Regions from separate parts of the Faecalibacterium sp. OF03-6AC genome, predicted to be linked through region 3. Evidence: riboswitches for the same ligand, from Rfam matches in the RefSeq annotation. Region 3 holds a riboswitch; each other region holds the start of a gene.
What was found. A riboswitch is a leader RNA that binds a small molecule or an ion and turns the genes downstream of it on or off. The one in region 3 is predicted to bind thiamine pyrophosphate.
Positions count from the first base shown of each region.

Region 1: another riboswitch for thiamine pyrophosphate. It lies ahead of DXA66_RS00600 (energy-coupled thiamine transporter ThiT); the one in region 3 lies ahead of thiD (bifunctional hydroxymethylpyrimidine kinase/phosphomethylpyrimidine kinase).
Region 2: another riboswitch for thiamine pyrophosphate. It lies ahead of thiW (energy coupling factor transporter S component ThiW); the one in region 3 lies ahead of thiD (bifunctional hydroxymethylpyrimidine kinase/phosphomethylpyrimidine kinase).

Region 1 is NZ_QUEN01000001.1:133,550-139,303, reverse strand. Features, by position in the region: gene DXA66_RS00625 (MATE family efflux transporter) at 1-1,219, opposite strand, end outside; gene yfcE (phosphodiesterase) at 1,529-2,074, shown strand; gene DXA66_RS00615 (DNA-3-methyladenine glycosylase) at 2,074-2,910, shown strand; gene bilS (flavodoxin family protein BilS) at 3,003-3,494, opposite strand; tRNA gene DXA66_RS00605 (tRNA-Ala) at 3,558-3,633, opposite strand; gene DXA66_RS00600 (energy-coupled thiamine transporter ThiT) at 3,775-4,404, opposite strand; TPP riboswitch at 4,487-4,586, opposite strand; gene DXA66_RS00595 (sporulation transcriptional regulator SpoIIID) at 4,697-4,945, shown strand; gene sigG (RNA polymerase sporulation sigma factor SigG) at 4,996-5,754, opposite strand, start outside.
Region 2 is NZ_QUEN01000010.1:24,206-29,959, forward strand. Features, by position in the region: gene DXA66_RS11180 (cobyric acid synthase) at 1-139, shown strand, start outside; gene DXA66_RS11185 (precorrin-8X methylmutase) at 136-810, shown strand; gene DXA66_RS11190 (hypothetical protein) at 973-2,376, opposite strand; TPP riboswitch at 2,567-2,674, shown strand; gene thiW (energy coupling factor transporter S component ThiW) at 2,965-3,480, shown strand; gene thiM (hydroxyethylthiazole kinase) at 3,496-4,317, shown strand; gene thiE (thiamine phosphate synthase) at 4,304-4,939, shown strand; gene thiC (phosphomethylpyrimidine synthase ThiC) at 5,142-5,754, shown strand, end outside.
Region 3 is NZ_QUEN01000003.1:83,403-89,156, forward strand. Features, by position in the region: gene DXA66_RS04250 (TENA/THI-4 family protein) at 347-1,024, opposite strand; gene thiD (bifunctional hydroxymethylpyrimidine kinase/phosphomethylpyrimidine kinase) at 1,017-1,817, opposite strand; TPP riboswitch at 1,875-1,981, opposite strand; gene DXA66_RS04260 (TIGR00730 family Rossman fold protein) at 2,078-2,614, shown strand; gene DXA66_RS04265 (D-isomer specific 2-hydroxyacid dehydrogenase family protein) at 2,656-3,552, opposite strand; gene DXA66_RS04270 (aspartate dehydrogenase domain-containing protein) at 3,568-4,368, opposite strand; gene DXA66_RS04275 (chromate transporter) at 4,477-5,049, shown strand; gene DXA66_RS04280 (chromate transporter) at 5,046-5,618, shown strand.

The DNA.
Region 1 (5,754 bases), on a different contig from region 3:
CAGCGGCCAGCGGCATGATGAATACGATGTAGCGGCACAGCGAGATGACTAGCGATTCTGCGCCCTTGCCAAGGCCTTCCAGTGCACCGGAAGAGGTGGTGGATACGGCAGAAACCACAAAGCCCAGACAGATGATGCGCAGGGCAGTCTGGCCGATGGCGACGGTTTCGGGGTTGGAGGTGAACAGCTGCATCAGCGGGCGGGAAGCGAACAGGCAGATGACCGTGCCCGCAGCCATGATGACAGCACTCATGATGAGGGTGAGTTCGTAGAGCTTTTTCACGCGGGCGTGCTGCTTGGCACCGTAATTGTAGCCAATGAGCGGGCGCATACCCTGCACGATGCCGTTGGCGGGCAGATACAGGAAGGTCTGCAGCTTGTAGTAAATGCCCAGCACCACCACGTAGCTCTGAGAAAAGCCCGCCAGCAGGCCGTTCAGGAAGGTGACCAGCAGAGAGGGCAGGGCCAGATTGAGGATGGCCGGCACGCCGATGGCATACAGTCTGCCGTCCAGTGCGGCATCCGGGCGCAGGCAGCTGCGGCGCAGTCGGACAGGCAGCTCAGTACGGACGTAAACGAAGAGGTAAACGCACAGGCTCAGCAGCTGGCCGATGCCGGTGGCAAGGGCCGCACCTGCAATGCCCATGGCAGGCACCGGGCCAAGGCCGAAGATCAGGATGGGGTCCAGAAGGATGTTGCACACACAGCCGAAGATCAGCGCCGCCATAGTCACCTTCATGCGGCCCACGGCCTGAAACATCTTTTCAAAGGCCAGTGCCGCCATGTTGATGGTGGCAAACAGGAATACGATGGTGGAGTAGGTGATGCCGGATGCGATCAGGCCTGCGTCGCTGGTGAACCGGCGCAAAAAGCCCGGCATGATGACAATGCTGACAATGGTGATGAGAATGCCGTGCATCAGGCTCAGCGCCATGCCGTGGGTGGCGGCAGTCTCGGCCTTTTTGTGGTCGCCTGCGCCAAGGTACAGTGCGATCATGGCATTGATGCCAATGCCAAAGCCAATGGCAATGGCGTTGGCAAAGTTCTGGATGGGATACACCAGACTGAGGGCAGTCATGGCATCCTCGCTGATACGAGCCACGAACAGGCTGTCCACGATGTTGTACAGGCTGTTCACCAGCATGGAGATAACGTTCGGCAGTGCCATGGATACCAGCAGCGGCAGCACCGATTTTTCTTTCATAAAGGTCTCGTTCATAGTGTTTGCATTGCTCCTGTAGAGAAAAGAAATGAATTACTGCAGCCGCGGAATCGTCAGGGCGAGACTGCTCGAAAACAAACGCAGACGCAAAAAAGCCACACAATGGCTTTTTTGAAGTCATTGTGTGGCGAAAAGTAGCATACTGCTGTAAAAATCCACACGAATTTTATTAACTGTAGGATAACACGGCTTCCGGCAGATGTCAAGAGGTCAAACGGATAAAGTATGACTTTTATAGACTTGACCATTTTTCACCGGGAGGCTAAAATAAAAATAGATACTTTATAAAATAAGGAGAATCCTGCCATGAAATGGATGATCGCATCCGACCTGCACGGGTCGGCGTTTTATTGCAAAAAAATGATCAAAGCGTTTGAGCGGGAGAGAGCAGACCGGCTGCTTTTGCTGGGGGATCTTTTGTATCACGGCCCCCGCAACGACCTGCCGGAGGGCTATGCCCCGAAGGAGGTCATCCCGCTCCTGAACGGGCTGAAGCCGGCGCTTTTGTGCGTGCGGGGCAACTGTGACGCTGAGGTGGATCAGATGGTGCTGGATTTTCCCATTCTGGCCGACTATGCGGTGCTGCCGGTGGGCAGGCGGCTCGTTTACGCTACCCACGGTCATGTACACAACCTGAAAAAACTGCCGCCGCTGGCTCCGGGGGATGTCCTGCTGCATGGCCACACCCACATTCCGGCGTGGACAGAGTTCGGCGAAGGCAATCTCTACCTGAACCCCGGTTCTGTGAGCATCCCGAAGGAGGGGAGCGCACATAGCTATATGACACTGGAAGGGGAGACTTTCCTTTGGAAAACGCTGGAAGGCGAAGTGTACCGGGAGCTGGAGCTGTGATGGGGGCAATGGAGCTGGAAGAGAAAACGGTTCAGATCCGGGATGATTTCGACCCGGACAAAATTCTGGAAAGCGGCCAGTGCTTTCGCCCCCGGAAGCAGGCGGAGGGCTGGTATCGGTTTGTTTCCGGGAGACAGCTGCTTTACCTCAGACCACTGCGCAGCGGAACCTACACGGTGCGGTGTGAGCCGGGCGCATGGGAAACCTTCTGGCACGGTTACTTCGACCTTGGCCGCAGCTATGCCGCCCTGCGCGGAAAGCTGGACAGCCGGGACGACTTTCTGCAGCGTGCCATGGAATATGGCCGGGGCATCCGGGTGCTGCGTCAGGATGAGTGGGAGATGCTGGTCAGCTTCATCATCTCGCAGCGAAAGAGCATCCCGGCTATCCGCAGGGCGGTAGAGCTGCTTTCGGAGCGGTTTGGCGAGCGGCTGGGCAGCGATAGCGAAGGGCCGGTGTACACGTTCCCGACAGCAGAAGCGCTCTGCTGTGCCGGGGAGCAGGCGCTGCAGGAGTGCGGTCTTGGCTACCGCACCCGCTACGTGCTGCATGCGGCGCAGCAGGCGGCAGAGGGCACACTGGACCTGAAAAAGCTGGCTTCCCTGCCCGATGAAGCACTTTTTGCCCGTTTGATGGAACTGGACGGTGTGGGCAAAAAGGTGGCAAACTGCGTGTGTCTGTTCGGCTATGGCCGTGTGGGCCGTGTGCCGGTGGATGTCTGGATCGAACGGCTCATTCGGGACGAGTTTGCCGGACAGGACCCGTTCCCGCAGTTCGGGCCGGAAGCAGGCATCGTGCAGCAGTACCTGTTCTTTTATAAAAGAAGCGTGGGATGAGAACCGCGGAACTGCAGGCAGGAGCGTAGGATCATCCGCTAAGCAAAAAAGGCAACGGCTTCCTCTGTTTGAGGAAAACCGCTGCCTTTTTATCATTTTACCGCCTGCTTTAACCGTTCCAGATCTTCTGCATCCGGGTGAGAAAGGGCGTTGTCAAAATTCTCGATCAGCGCATCCAGATTGGGCAGATGGATCGGCTGCTTTTTCATGCCCTCATACCGCTGGCGTACCGACAGCGGCATCTTGCCCTGACACATATAACGGCCGAAGACTGTGTTGCTCCTGTCCAGCGAACCCTCCACCTTTTTCAGGATCTTGTTGAAATACTCCTCACTGCCGCCAAAGCCGGCGGTGCCAAAAAGGAAGATGCTTTTGCCGTGCAGCTGCTTCAAAAAGTCCAAAGTGCTTTCGTCAGCGTTTCCCTTGTCTGTCCAGAAGCCCACATAGAGGTCGTCCGCTTCCATGGCAGCAGGGTCCGGGGTGCCAAAATAGCAGCAGTTTTCCTGTGGCAGACAGGCGTGCAGCGTGTCTGCCAATAATTTTGTGTTGCCTGTTTTACTGCTGAATACGATCGCGTAGCTCATAGTTTCTCCTTTGGTCGGTAACAACAAAAAATACCGCACGTTTCCGTGCGGTGTTTTTCCTTCTGGTGGAGAATACCGGGATCGAACCGGTGACCTCTTGCATGCCATGCAAGCGCTCTCCCAGCTGAGCTAATCCCCCAGATGTTTGTGCCGTGCCTGACGACAGGAATAATTATACCAGCGCTTTGCCGGATTGTCAACAGCTTTTTGGGATTTTCTGCAAAAAAAATTCCCGCCGGGGAAATGCCCTCCCCGGCGGGAAAAATGACTGCGAAAAAACTTACGCTCTTGCGTTCTGCGGGTCGAAGATCTGCGGTGCGACACGGATCAGGATCACCACAAGGACCGTGGTCAGGATGGCTTCCGGCAGCATGTAGGTGGCGTTGTACACGGCACTGTACAGCCAGCACAGACCGTCCACGCTCATGTTGGAGATGCCGGGAAAGCCGATCTCGGTCATCCAGCTGAACGCGTAGTCGTAGTCCTTCCAGACGATGTAACCGGACAGAAAGCTGCACAAAAAGCGCAGCAGGCACACCACAAAGGCGCTGACACCGACACCCACGGTGCGGCGGCGGAACGGCTTTGCGATCAGGCAGGCAAAGCCAAGCACCGTGAAGGCCAGAAGGTAGTCCAGCAGCACGCAGCCCACCTGTGCCGTGAGGGTCTGGCAGTATGCCAGATTGCCAAGGCCCTGCACAAGCTGGATCAGGCTGTTGACGAAAGCGGTCATGATGCCCCACTTTGCGCCGTGGCGGTAGCTCATTACCAGAATGGGCACCATGCTGAACAGGGTGATGGAACCACCGTGGGGCATGAGCGGGATCTGGATCATGCTCAAAACGGTGGACAGGGCGATCATCAGTGCGCCCTCCACCAGAATGCGGGTCTTGGAATAGGTTTTGGTCATAGGGATTCCTCTTCTCAGAACAATAGTACACAAAAACAAAATGCGCCCGCTTTTCAGCAGGCGCATGGGGTTTGTGAAAGAACGGACAGTTCTGCAAACTCCCACGCCGGCATTGTCCGGTCTGGTAAAAGGGTACTCCGCAAAACGCGGATCTCAGCCTTTCGGCGCCCCTGTTTTTATGTCCAAGCAAAAGTATAGCGCATCCGGCGCAAAAGTCAAGCCCCGGCGGAACATATCTGCCCCGGCCTGTGCATAGGCTGTACTATAAGTTCACAATGGGAGGAGTCTGGATATGAAGGGAGACCCCGAACAGAGGGCGGTACAGCTGGGCGAATATATCGCGGCCAACCGGGCCACAGTGCGTGCGGCGGCAGCGGTGTTCGGGTGCAGCAAGTCCACCGTGCACAAGGATGTTGCGGTACGGCTGCGGACGCTGCAGCCGGAGCTGTTCCGGCAGGTGCGGGCGGTTCTGGCCTGCAATAAGGCAGAGCGGCATCTGCGCGGCGGTGCGGCCACCCGGCGCAAATACAGCCGCAGATAAAAGACGGCACACTTCCGAACAAAACGGAAGCTGTGCCGCCTTTTTTAGGTTCAGTCCCGGGTGCGGAACTGGCTCAGTGCGCCTTTTTCCAACCGGCTGACCTGTGCCTGACTGATGCCGATCTCCTGCGCCACCTCCATCTGGGTCTTGCCCTGCAGGTAGCGCAGCTCCATGATCCGCTTTTCCCGCGGGGTCAGCCCGGCCACGGTCTGCCGGAACTGCAGCCCGCTGATCCAGCTGTCCTCGCCGTCCGGGTCCCGCACCTGATCGATCACATACATCGCATCGCCGCCATCGGTGTACACCGGCTCTTCCAGACTGATCGGCTCCATCACCGATTCCAGCGCAGCGGCCACTTCGCGCCGGGCAAGGCCCGCCGCCTGTGCGATCTCGTCCATGGTCGGCTCGCGGCCCAGCTGCTTTTCCAGCGCTTCGCGGCTCTGCATGGCACGGTAGGCGGTATCCCGCAGGCTGCGGCTCACCCGCAGGGCGTTGTTGTCCCGCAGAAAGCGCCGGATCTCCCCAATGATCATGGGCACGCCGTAGGTGGAAAAGCGCACCGGCTGGGCAGGATCAAAGTTATCGATGGCCTTGATCAGGCCGATGCACCCCACCTGAAACAGGTCGTCCAGATTTTCGCCGCGCTGGGCGAACCGCTGCACCACGCTGAGCACCAGCCGCAGGTTGCCTTCCACCATTTGTTCCCGGGCTGCTGCATCACCGGCGTGGGCGCGGGCCAGCAGTTCCCGCTTTTCGGCTTCGGTCAGCACAGGCAGCTTTGCAGTGTTCATGCCGCACAGCTCCACTTT
Region 2 (5,754 bases), on a different contig from region 3:
TCCGGCCGGGGCCGAGCTTATCCCCATGGAGCAGTACCGTCAGCAGCAGTTTGATCTGCTTGCCGATGGTGTGCGCGCGGCACTGGATATGCCCGCCATCTATGCCGCCATGGGAATGCAAAAAGGAGACAACACATGACACCGCAGCATCATCTGCCCGCCGACATTGAACGGACGAGCATCTCCATTATCACAAGGGAACTGGACGAGCTGGGCCTGACCCCGCCGCCGGAGACGGCTGCGGTGGTCAAGCGGGTCATCCACACCACCGCGGATTTCGACTATGCCAAAAATCTGCGCTTTACACCCGGCGCGGTGGAAGCCGCAGTCAAGGCCCTGCACGCGGGTGCTTTCATCGTTACCGACACTAATATGGCGCTGGCGGGCATCACAAAGCCGGGCCTGAAAAAACTGAACGGTGAAGCCATCTGCTACATGGCAGACCCCGCTGTGGCCGAAGCCGCAAAGCAGGCGGGCACCACCCGTGCCGTTGCCGCCATGCACCGCGCTGCCCGGGAGCACCCGGGGGCCATTCTGGCCATTGGCAATGCGCCCACGGCCCTTTTGACCATTGCGGAGGAAATGGAAGCCGGTCTGCGGCCTGCACTGGTCATTGGCGTGCCGGTGGGGTTTGTGAATGTGGTGGAAAGCAAGGAAGTACTGTTTGCCGCCTGCGAGCGATACGGCGTGCCTGCCATCGCCGCCATGGGCCGCAAGGGCGGCAGCAATGTGGCTGCAGCCATCTGCAACGCCCTCATTTACTCTGCCGCCGAAATGCTGGACCCCACAGCAAGAGGGTGGAACGGATAAGGTGGAAACAGCATAATATCAAAAACCCGGAACCCTTTTTGAGCCGTTTTGGCTGAGAAAAGGTTCCGGGTTTTGTTCATGATTTTTTCAGAGAGCTATTTTGCAACAGCCCCATTTTCACGGAAAAGATCCGAACCGAGCACGGCATCCACACTGCCGGCATCAGGCTGCGGGGAACGCCTTGTTCCACACTTCGATCACCTTGAACTTCGGGGTCCAGCCTTCGGGCTCAAAGCGGTCGCCCTTGGCAGCCATGGTGCCCTGCTCGGTGCACCACTGTGCGGCCTTGGCCGTATCGGGGTCGGTCACATCCACAAAGGCGGGTGCGCCTGCGGGTTCGGGCCTGCCTGCGGTGTTCCACACCAGCAGAGCCAGTTGGCCGCGGTTTGCCGGGATGGCTGTGCCCTCGGGCAGGAGGCTGTGCAGGATCACGCGGGTGGCGATCTCGTAGCCGCCCCAGATGGCTGCACCGCCCACGGCCACGGCGGCAATGGTACCGCCTGCGGTATCCATGGGTGCAGGTTCCACGCCGAAGTCTTCATCAAGAGGTTCGTCCGGGTCAGGCTTGGCCACCGGGCTGGCCGACCACTGAGCGGTCAGGCTCACGTCGCCTGCGGGCATTTTAAAGGTAAATGCTGTGCTGGTCTGCCAGCCCTCGTCCGGCTCCATCGGCGCGGCACTGCCGTCCTGCGCGGTCCAGTTCGTAAACTCCATCCAGTAGCCGTCTTTCAGGGTGGTAGCCACTGTCACCGTCTCGCCTTCCTTGACCCAAAGGCTGCTGCGTGGTTCGCCGTTGATGGTCACACTGCCCAGACTGTCGTTGATGGATACCTTGTACAGCTGGTCCCGCTGTGCTTCCAGCGTCACAGTGCCCTCAGGCATTTTAAAGGTGAACTCCTTGCTGGTCTGCCAGCCGCCTTCCGGCCAGCCGTCATCCGGCTCTACGGGTGCTTTGCCGGTATACGTCCACTGCAGGAAGGGGTTCTCTTCCGTGCTTTCGGCCCGGACGGTGACCAGCTGGCCCGGCTTCACGATCTTTTTGGATGTGCCGGTGTCGCCGTTCTCGTCCACGATGGTGCCGTGTGTGACGTTGACATCGTACAGGGTCGTAAAGAATGCCCGCAGCTCTACATCGCCTTCGGGCATGGTGAAGCAGAAACTCTGCTTGTCCTGCCAGTTTTGATCCGGTTTCACGAGTTCTTTCTCGCTGGCAAGCTGCCACATATTAAACTGGCGGTAGTCGTTGAGCTCGCTGTCAGGAACTTTTGCGATGATCCTTGTGCCCGGCAGCGCCTCGTGGATTTTCTGCTCTTCTGCCCCTTCGGCAAAGAACTCAGCCTTTCCTGCGGGCTCATAGATCAGATACGTTTTTCGATATTCTGCGCTCAGGCTCACGTTGCCCTCAGGCATCTTAAGGCCCGTTGTTGTACCGCCTTTTGTAAGCGTGATCATCGCCGCGCTTCCTATTTCCGGTTCTGCCGCCAGTGCCGGTGCGCACACGCTCAGCACCATGCACAGCGCCACGATGGCCGAAAGCAGCCTTTGGGTCAGGGTCGTCTGCTTCATACGGAATTCCTCCTTTTTTGTTTACGGGGGGGGGGGTATGCGTCCGCCTTAAAAATACCATATTTCACCTTCTTTTTCAATAAAACCTGCGTGAAACGCCCCAAAAACTGCGTGAAAACCGTTTTGCACCGCTGTGCGCGCCTTTGCCCCCTCTTGCAATTTGTGCGCAAAGGGTGTAGAATACAGTCACAATCAAATACAGGGGAGCTTGTGAAGCAGGCTGAGAGGAAGTATCCAAACTTCGACCCTTTTACCTGATGCGGATAATGCCGCCGTAGGAAGTCAGAATGGATGATTTTTTGCAGGAGGCACCGCGGAAGGTGTCTCCTGTTTTTTGTTGTGTACCGATTACCATTAAGGAGGATGCCTTGTACTTTTCTGCGAAAGTGCCGCAGCGGGCTGAGGGGGAGCGCCCTGAGCTTTGTGACCGTCAGCGATGGGAAGCCGTGTTCCGGCGTGAGAGGAGACCAGCAAGTCTCGACCGCTTCTTATAGTTCCTGCGCCGGGTCTGGCACCGGGTGCGGGCTGTTTGCGGAGGCGCTGTATGGTTTTTGCTGCTTCCGCAGGTTTGGAAAGGAGCCTTGCCTTATGAAAAAACTCTCTGTGAAAAAGCTGGCGCTGGCCGGCATGCTGTGCGCTCTGTGCGTGGTGGGCAGCGTATTCAGCTTCCCCATGTTCGGCAGCAAATGTGCACCCATCCAGCACATGGTCAATGTGACCTGCGCGGTGCTGCTTGGCCCGTGGTGGGGCGTGGGCGTGGCCTTTGTGGCCTCGCTGCTGCGCAATCTGCTGGGTCTGGGCAGCCTGATGGCCTTCCCCGGCAGCATGTTCGGCGCACTGCTGTGCGGCCTTGTGTACCATAAGACCAAAAACATCCTTGCCACCATGGTGGGCGAGGTGTTCGGCACCAGCATTCTGGGCGGCCTGTGCGCTTACCCGGTGGCCATCTTCCTCATGGGCAAGAGCGCTGGCGATATCGCGTTCTATGCCTACATCGTGCCGTTCCTCATCTCCACTGCAGTGGGTTCCATCATTGCGGGCGTGCTGGTGTACAGCCTGCAGCGCTCCGGCGCTCTGCGCTCCATGCAGAACAGCCTTTCCTGACGGTGGTGCGTGCAAATGTTTAAAACAGAGTTTGAAAATGTCCGCCGCACCTGCCCGCTCATCCATAACATTACCAACTACGTCACCGTGAACGACTGCGCCAACATGGTGCTGGCCTGCGGTGCTTCGCCCATCATGGCCGACGATGCCGCCGAGGTGGAGGACATCACCACCATCTGCGGCGGTCTGAACATCAACATCGGCACCCTGAACAGCCGCACCATCACCAGCATGCTGCTGGCGGGCAAAAAGGCAAACCAGCTGGGCCATCCTGTGGTGCTGGACCCGGTGGGTGCGGGTGCATCCCGCCTGCGCACCGACACGGCTTTCCGCCTGCTCCGGGACGTAAAGTTCACCGTGATCCGCGGCAACATCTCGGAGATCAAAACGCTGGCTTCCGGCGCGGGAACCACCAAGGGCGTGGATGCCGATGTGGCCGATAAAGTTACTGAGGCCAATCTGGATTCTGCCGTGGCCTTTGCCAAGGCCTTTGCAGCCCAGACGGGTGCCGTTATTGCCATTACCGGTGCCATCGACATCGTGGCCGATGCCCACACCGCCTACTGCATCCGCAACGGCAATGCCATGATGAGCAGCATCACCGGCACAGGCTGCCAGCTTTCGGCCCTGACGGCGGCGTTCGTTACCGCCAACCCCGGCCATCCGCTGGAAGCCGCTGCAGCTGCAGTGTGCGCCATGGGCCTTGCGGGCGAGACCGCCCACAAACGCCTGACCCCGCTGGACGGCAACTCCACCTACCGCAATTATATCATCGATGCCATTTACAATATGACCCCGGATCAGCTGGAAGAAGGAGCAAACTATGAAGTGCGATAAGCAGAACATGCTTCTGTATGCCGTCACCGACCGCGCATGGGTGGGCAAACAGACCCTCTATGAACAGGTGGAGAGCGCCCTGAAGGGCGGTGTCACCTGTGTGCAGCTGCGTGAAAAAGAGCTGGACGACGAAGCCTTTCTGAAAGAGGCTGTGGAGATCCATGCTCTGTGCCAGCGCTACGGCGTGCCGTTCTTTGTGAACGACAATGTGGACATTGCCATCCGCTGCCACGCCGAGGGTGTGCATGTGGGGCAGGAGGATATGGCCGCAGCGCAGGTGCGCGCCCGTGTGGGCGACGGCATGATGATCGGCGTTTCCGTCCACAGTGTGGAGGAAGCACGGGAAGCCGTCAAGCACGGCGCAGACTGCCTTGGCGTGGGCGCGGCCTTTGCCACCCACACCAAGACCGATGTGGATGTTCTGCCCCACGAGACCCTGAAGGCCATCTGTGATGCCGTGGACATCCCGGTGGTGGCCATTGGCGGCATCCACAAGGAGAACATCCTGCAGCTCAAGGGCACCGGTGTGGATGGCGTGGCCCTTGTGAGCGCCATCTTTGCAGCAGACGACATCGAGACCGAGTGCAAAGAGTTGAAAGCCCTGTCGGAGCAGATCATCTGACCGATCCCGCGGCAAACCGGGGACACCACCTTGGGCCGCGTTATAAAATTCATGGAGAAAACCAACATGAAAAGCGTATTTTGCGCAGGTGCCGGCATCCAGAACGTTCTGTTTTTTCTGAATGACGGCTGCCTTTCCCTACCCTTGTATGACCAGCACCCTGCTGTTCAGAGATAAACTGTCATTTGGAGGAACAGAGCGTATGCAGACTTATACCACTCAGATGGATGCTGCCCGCAAGGGCATCATCACGCCGCAGATGGAGATCGTGGCTAAAAAAGAGTATCGCACCACCGAGGAGATCCGCCAGTGGGTGGCCGAGGGCAAGGTAGCCATTCCGGCCAACAAGCACCACGAGTGTTTGAACCCCGAGGGTGTCGGCTCCATGCTGCGCACCAAGATCAACGTGAACCTTGGTGTCTCCCGCGACTGCAAGGACTACAACGTGGAGATGCAGAAGGTGATGAGCGCCGTCAACATGGGTGCGGAAGCCATTATGGATCTTTCCAGCCACGGCAACACCCAGCCCTTCCGCCAGAAGCTGACCCACGAGTGCCCGGTGATGATCGGCACTGTGCCGGTGTACGATTCGGTCATCCACTACCAGCGCGATCTGGCTGAGCTGACCGCACAGGACTTCATCGATGTGGTGCGCCTGCATGCAGAGGACGGTGTGGACTTTGTCACCCTGCACTGCGGCATCACCCGCAAGACCATCGAGCAGATCCGCAAGCACAAGCGCAAGATGAACATTGTCAGCCGCGGCGGCTCTCTGGTGTTTGCATGGATGAGCATGACCGGCAACGAGAACCCCT
Region 3 (5,754 bases):
ACTTTCGCCGCACAGTATTCTGCAACGTAGGGCATACGTCAGTTGCCGGGGATGTGTTGGCATCCCGCCAAGTGCATGGGGTCATGCCCATGAAGTCAGGGTGGCACCGCGGATAAAAGGCCAAATTTTTTTCGTCCTTGACAGAAGAGAATTCTTCTGTTAGGGGCGTTTTTCTTTTCCACTCCCTCGGCAGAAGAGCCGGGGGAGTTTTTGTTTTAGGGCTCCCTTGTTTCCGGCACCAAGGCTCATGCCTGCGGCTGCGGCCACGAAACCCTGAACAAAACAAATGCACCCGGTTGCTGCGGTTCTGCCCACAGGCCGGGTGCATTTTATATTTTAGGAAACATTACAGGTCACTGCGCGGGGAAGCAGCCATGGCCCAGAAGTTCAGCTCGTGCTCCGAGCAGGCATGGAAGATCTCGCGGCAGCGGGCAAGGCGCTCGTCGCTCAGGCCTTCGCAGACTTTTTCTGCAAACGCGGCCCAGTCGCGGCAGGCAGCCTCATAGCCCTTGTCAGCATAGTCCACCACCAGTGCACCATAAAGGGTATCCTGCACGGAAGGCTTTTCTTCCAGCAGTTTCTGGAAGATCCAGCCATAGCTCAGCATACAGGGCAGGCAGGCCATCATGCACTCGGCTGCGCCCTCGCCGTTTTTGGCGGCTTCGATCATAGAGTCTACATAGGCACGGTTCTCCGGCCGCAGCGGCAGGCTCTGGATGCCTTCATCGGTCAGTCCAAAGTGCCTGAGATAGTGCAGGCGGGCTGCATCCTCGCTCTCATTCACGAAGGAAAGCAGGGAATAGTAGGTGCGGATGGTCTGCATATCCTTTGCCTTGGTCATGCCCCAGGCAAACACCTTGGCATATTCCCGCAGGTAAAGACTGTCCTCCACGATGTAGCCCTTGAAGCAGGCTTCATCCAGTGTGCCATCCGCAAGGTGGGTCAGAAATTCTGAGTGCAGGCATTTCTCCCACACAGGCAGACTTTCCTGCACCAGCTGCTGCACAAAGGTCTGCTCACTCACCCACAAACTCTCCCTTCAGTGCAAACATATGGTCCATCGGGCCGGAGCCGTGGCCCAGATCCAGCATGGCAGAAAGACAGCCGGAAATGTAGGCCTTTGCGCGCTCCACCGATGCATCCAGATCATAGCCCTTTGCCAGATTGGACGCAATGGCGCTGGATAGGGTGCAGCCGGTGCCGTGGGTATTGGGGTTTGCAATGCGCTTGCCGCGGAACCATTTGCCGCAGCCGTCCCGCCACAGAAGGTCGTCGGCATCGTTGATCTGGTGGCCGCCCTTGCACAGCACGGCACAGTGGTATTTCTCGCTGATCAGCCTTGCAGCGGCCTCCATTCCGGCCGCATCGGTGATCTTCATGCCGGAAAGGATCTCAGCCTCCGGAATGTTGGGGGTGACCACCTCTGCCATGGGCAGCAGCTTTTCGGTCAGTGCCTGCACGGCATCGTCCCGCAGCAGCTTGGAGCCGGAGGTGGCAACCATCACCGGGTCCACCACGATATGCTTTGCGCCGTAGGTGTGCAGCTTTTCGGCGATCACACCGATCAGCTCTGCCGAGGATACCATGCCGATCTTGACGGCATCCGGGTAGATGTCGGTAAAAATGGCATCGATCTCCTGTGCCAGAAATTCGGGCGTGGCTTCAAAAATGCCGGTCACACCTGTGGTGTTCTGGGCAGTCAGTGCGGTAATAGCGCTCATGGCGTACACGCCGTTTGCAGTCATGGTTTTGATATCGGCCTGGATGCCAGCACCGCCGCTGGAATCGCTGCCGGCAATCGTCAATGCAGTTTTCATGGTTACAACTTCCTTTGCAAAAAATGCGGAAATGCCCGCAAGGAGGCATCTCCGCACTTTGAAGCAGCAGTATCTCCCTACGTTGGCATTGTCCAAATCAGGTCACAGGTCTGGGCAAACAGCCCACTCTCAGCCTGCTTTTGCAGGCTCCCTTTTTTCTGCGTTCAAGAATACCACAGTGCCGCTGCATTTGCAAGGGGATGGCCCTTTTCAATCGGCCCGCTGCGTGGTAAAATGGAAAAAACAAAGGGGGAAATACCATGAACATCACGGTCTATCTTGGAGCAAATGCGGGCAATGATCCTGCGCTGGCGGCAGCTGTCCGGGAACTGGGCAGCTGGATCGGTGCAAACGGGCACCGCCTTGTGTACGGCGGCTCCCGCAGCGGCCTGATGGGTCAGCTTGCCCAGAGCGCGCTGGACGCAGGCGGCACGGTGACCGGTGTGGAACCGCAGTTCTTTGTGCAGCAGGAGCTGCAGCACGATGGCCTGACCGAGCTGATCGTCACCAAGGACATGACCGAGCGCAAGACGAAGATGATCGAGCTGGGCGATGCCTTCATCGCATTCCCCGGCGGCACCGGCACGCTGGAAGAGATCGCAGAGGTAATGTCCAAGGTCTCGCTGGGCCAGTTGGACGCGCCCTGCATCCTGTATGATCTGAACGGCTACTACGACAGCCTGAAAGCACTGCTTGCCAAAATGATCGAGAAAGGCCTTTCCACGCCGCAGCGCCAACAGGGCATCCGATTTGCGGCGAATCTGGAAGAGATCACAACAATTTTGAATAAAGCCTAAAAGGAAACGCTTCCCCGGCCGGGAAGCGTTTCCTTTTTATATCATTCTCCCAGTGCAGTGCGGATATTTGCCAGCACCTTCTGGCTCAGCAGCACAAAAGCCTGCTTGGTGCGTCCGGCAGAAACATTCGCGCAATGCACATTCTCACGTGCAAAGAAGTCTTCACCCACCGGGCCGGCAGCGGCACGGGTGTCACAGAAGAAGTGGGTGCCCGGCAGAGCAAGCCACTGTTCCAGAGCAGCAGAGTCAAAGCCCGGACCGATGGAGGTGTTGAACAGTACCTTGCCTGCGCCCAGCTGTGCAAATTCGTCCTTGCCCAACAGCAGTACGTTCTTGTTCAGGCAGGTGAACACCACCTCGCTCTCGGTCAGCAGCTGTGCCAGCGGCTTATAGGCCATGCCCACAGCTTCGGCATCCGGCTTGCGGGTGCGGCTGTAATAGGCAATGTCGGCACCCATGAACTGCAGCGCGTCGGCGATCATTTTGCCGGACACACCCAGCCCGATGATGCCTGCCTTCAGCCCGGTGATCTCCACCGGCTCGTCCCGCAGCATGGGCATCCCAAAACCGTGCAGGATGCCGGTGAGCTCATGCAGGACGTACTCCACAACGCCGCGGTCGCCGTAGTCCCGGATGCCCAGCACTTTGATGCCGCGGGTGCGGGCGTAGGCGATATCCACATTGGCGCTTTCCTCAGAATACAGGCTGCAGCACATGCCGATGTAACGGATATTCGGGCAGCGCTCGATCACATTTTTGCCCATGCGGGAGGTGTAGCTCAAAAGCACGGCATCGGCATCTCCGATGCGCTGCACGATTTCGTCGTCGCTGGCCGGGATATCGCGGTACAGCACCACTTCTTTTGCGTACTGATGCAGCTCTTCCTCGGCGGAAGGAATCAGGCTTACCGGCTCAATGGCCACCAGTTTGTTGAACATCTGCAAAGCCCTCCTTTAATAGAAGCATACGGGGGAGGAGAGGTTGCGCAGCAGGGCAACTACGCTCCAACCGGCAATGGCGCTGGTGGAAGAGCAGATATCCACCACGGCCTTCACGCCCTCGATCTCGGCGGTGATGCAGTGGTCGTCGCCCACCCAGCCGGGTACCGAGTGCATGGTCACGCCGGTGATCTCCGGGCCGGTGGTGGCCAGCGAGGTGGCAACAGCCACATTCACGCGGCGGGGGAAGGTGGCAATGGCCTGCTTGGCATTGCCGGTGAACACGGTGGTCTTTTCGGTATCGGTCAGCAGGTGGTCGGCCCATACCGGCGTGTTGCGGAAGCCCTTGGCTCCGGTGTGGGTCTCAATGCCTGCCGTCTCGGCCAGCTTCTGCGCCTCGGCCATCAGGGTGACGGTCTGCAGCACATCAAAGCCGCCAATGGCACCGCTTGCCAGATGCACCTTGGCACCGCCCTCCACGGCAGCGGCCTTGACCTGCTCGTAAAAATCAAGGTCCGCAAAGGCACCAATGGAGATGATGACCAGATTCACGCCGTTTTTCAGTACAGGCACAGCCATGGCGCGCACAGCCTCCACCGAAGCAGTCTCCACAATGTATTCCGGCTGCAGTGTCAGCAGAGCATCCACATCATCGCAGACGGGACAGCCGACCTCGGCGGCAAGTTTTTCTGCCGAAGCACGGGTGCGGCTGGTCACGCCCACCAGCTCATAGTCCGGCAGCAGACCGTTCTTCCATGCGTTGGCCACAATGCCGCCCAGAAAGCCGCAGCCTACAATGCCAAATTTTGTTTTCATATCCTAAACTCCTTTTTCTGCTTTTTCCAAAGAAAACAGCATATTCCATTGCAGTATATCATATCAAAACAAAAAATGATATAATAAGGTGCAAGAAAGGAGAAGGCTATGTCGAAAACAAAGGAGCTTTTCTGGACGTTTTTCAAAATTGGAGCGTTCACGTTTGGCGGAGGCTACGCCATGGTAGCCCTGCTGCAGAATGAGTTTGTAGAAGAGAAAAAGTGGGTAACAAAAGAAGAATTTCTGGACATGGTGGCAATTGCGGAGTCTACGCCCGGCCCGGTGGCGGTGAACAGTGCCACCTATATCGGCTACAAGATCGAGGGTGCGGCAGGTGCGGCAGCGTCCACGGTGGCGGTATGTCTTCCGTCCTTCGCGGTCATTTATCTGATCTCGCTGTTTTTTGACCAGTTCCTCCGCCTGTCGGTGGTGGCAAGTGCGTTCCACGGCATTCAGGTGTGTGTGATCTATCTGATCCTCTCGGCGGGCCTGAAAATGCTGAAGCAGCTGGAACACAGCGTCTTCAATATTGTCATCCTGACCACGGTTGCGGCAGCAATGGTGGGCTGTTCCATTGCAGCAGTGTCCTTCTCTTCCATTTTTTACATCCTGTTCAGCGGTGCGGCCGGGCTGCTGGTGTATGCAGTACAGCAGCTGCGGAAGGGGGAGAAGAAGCCGTGATCTATGTAGAACTTTTCTGGAATTTTCTCATGATTGGCGCGCTGTCCTTTGGCGGCGGCTACGGGATGATCTCGCTGGTGCGGGAAACGGTCTTAGGACACGGCTGGCTGACGGAAGGCGAATTTCTCAGCTTCATTGCCGTGTCGGAATCCACACCCGGCCCGCTGGCTATCAATATGGCTACCTTCATCGGCGCTTCACAGGGCGGCTTCTGGGGTGCGCTGTGTGCGACGCTGGGTGTGGTGCTGCCGTCCTTTGTCATTATCCTGCTCGTTGCATCGGTGCTGCAGAACTTGATGAAGTATGCCGGTGTCAACGCAGTTCTTGGCGGCGTTCGTCCCTGTGTGGTGGCGATGATCCTTGCAACTGCAGTCAACATGGCGCTTTCTACGCTGGCCGGGTTTGCAGCGGACAAGGCAGGCATTGCACCGGATCTCCGTTCCATTGTGGTGTTCCTGCTGCTGTGGGGGCTGCATGCCCTTTGCCGCCGGAAAAAGGGCAAAGCACCATCGCCCATTGGGATGATCCTGCTCTCTGCAGGACTAGGAATCCTGTTCTGGGGAATATAAGAATAAGCATTGCACGCTGCCTGAGGGGCATCCTGCTTCTGATGACAGCTTCTGAAAAATGCGCCGGGAGGTTCCCAATAAACCTTTCCGGCGCATTTTGCTACAAAAAGCCGGGCACAGAAAAAATTCCGTGCCC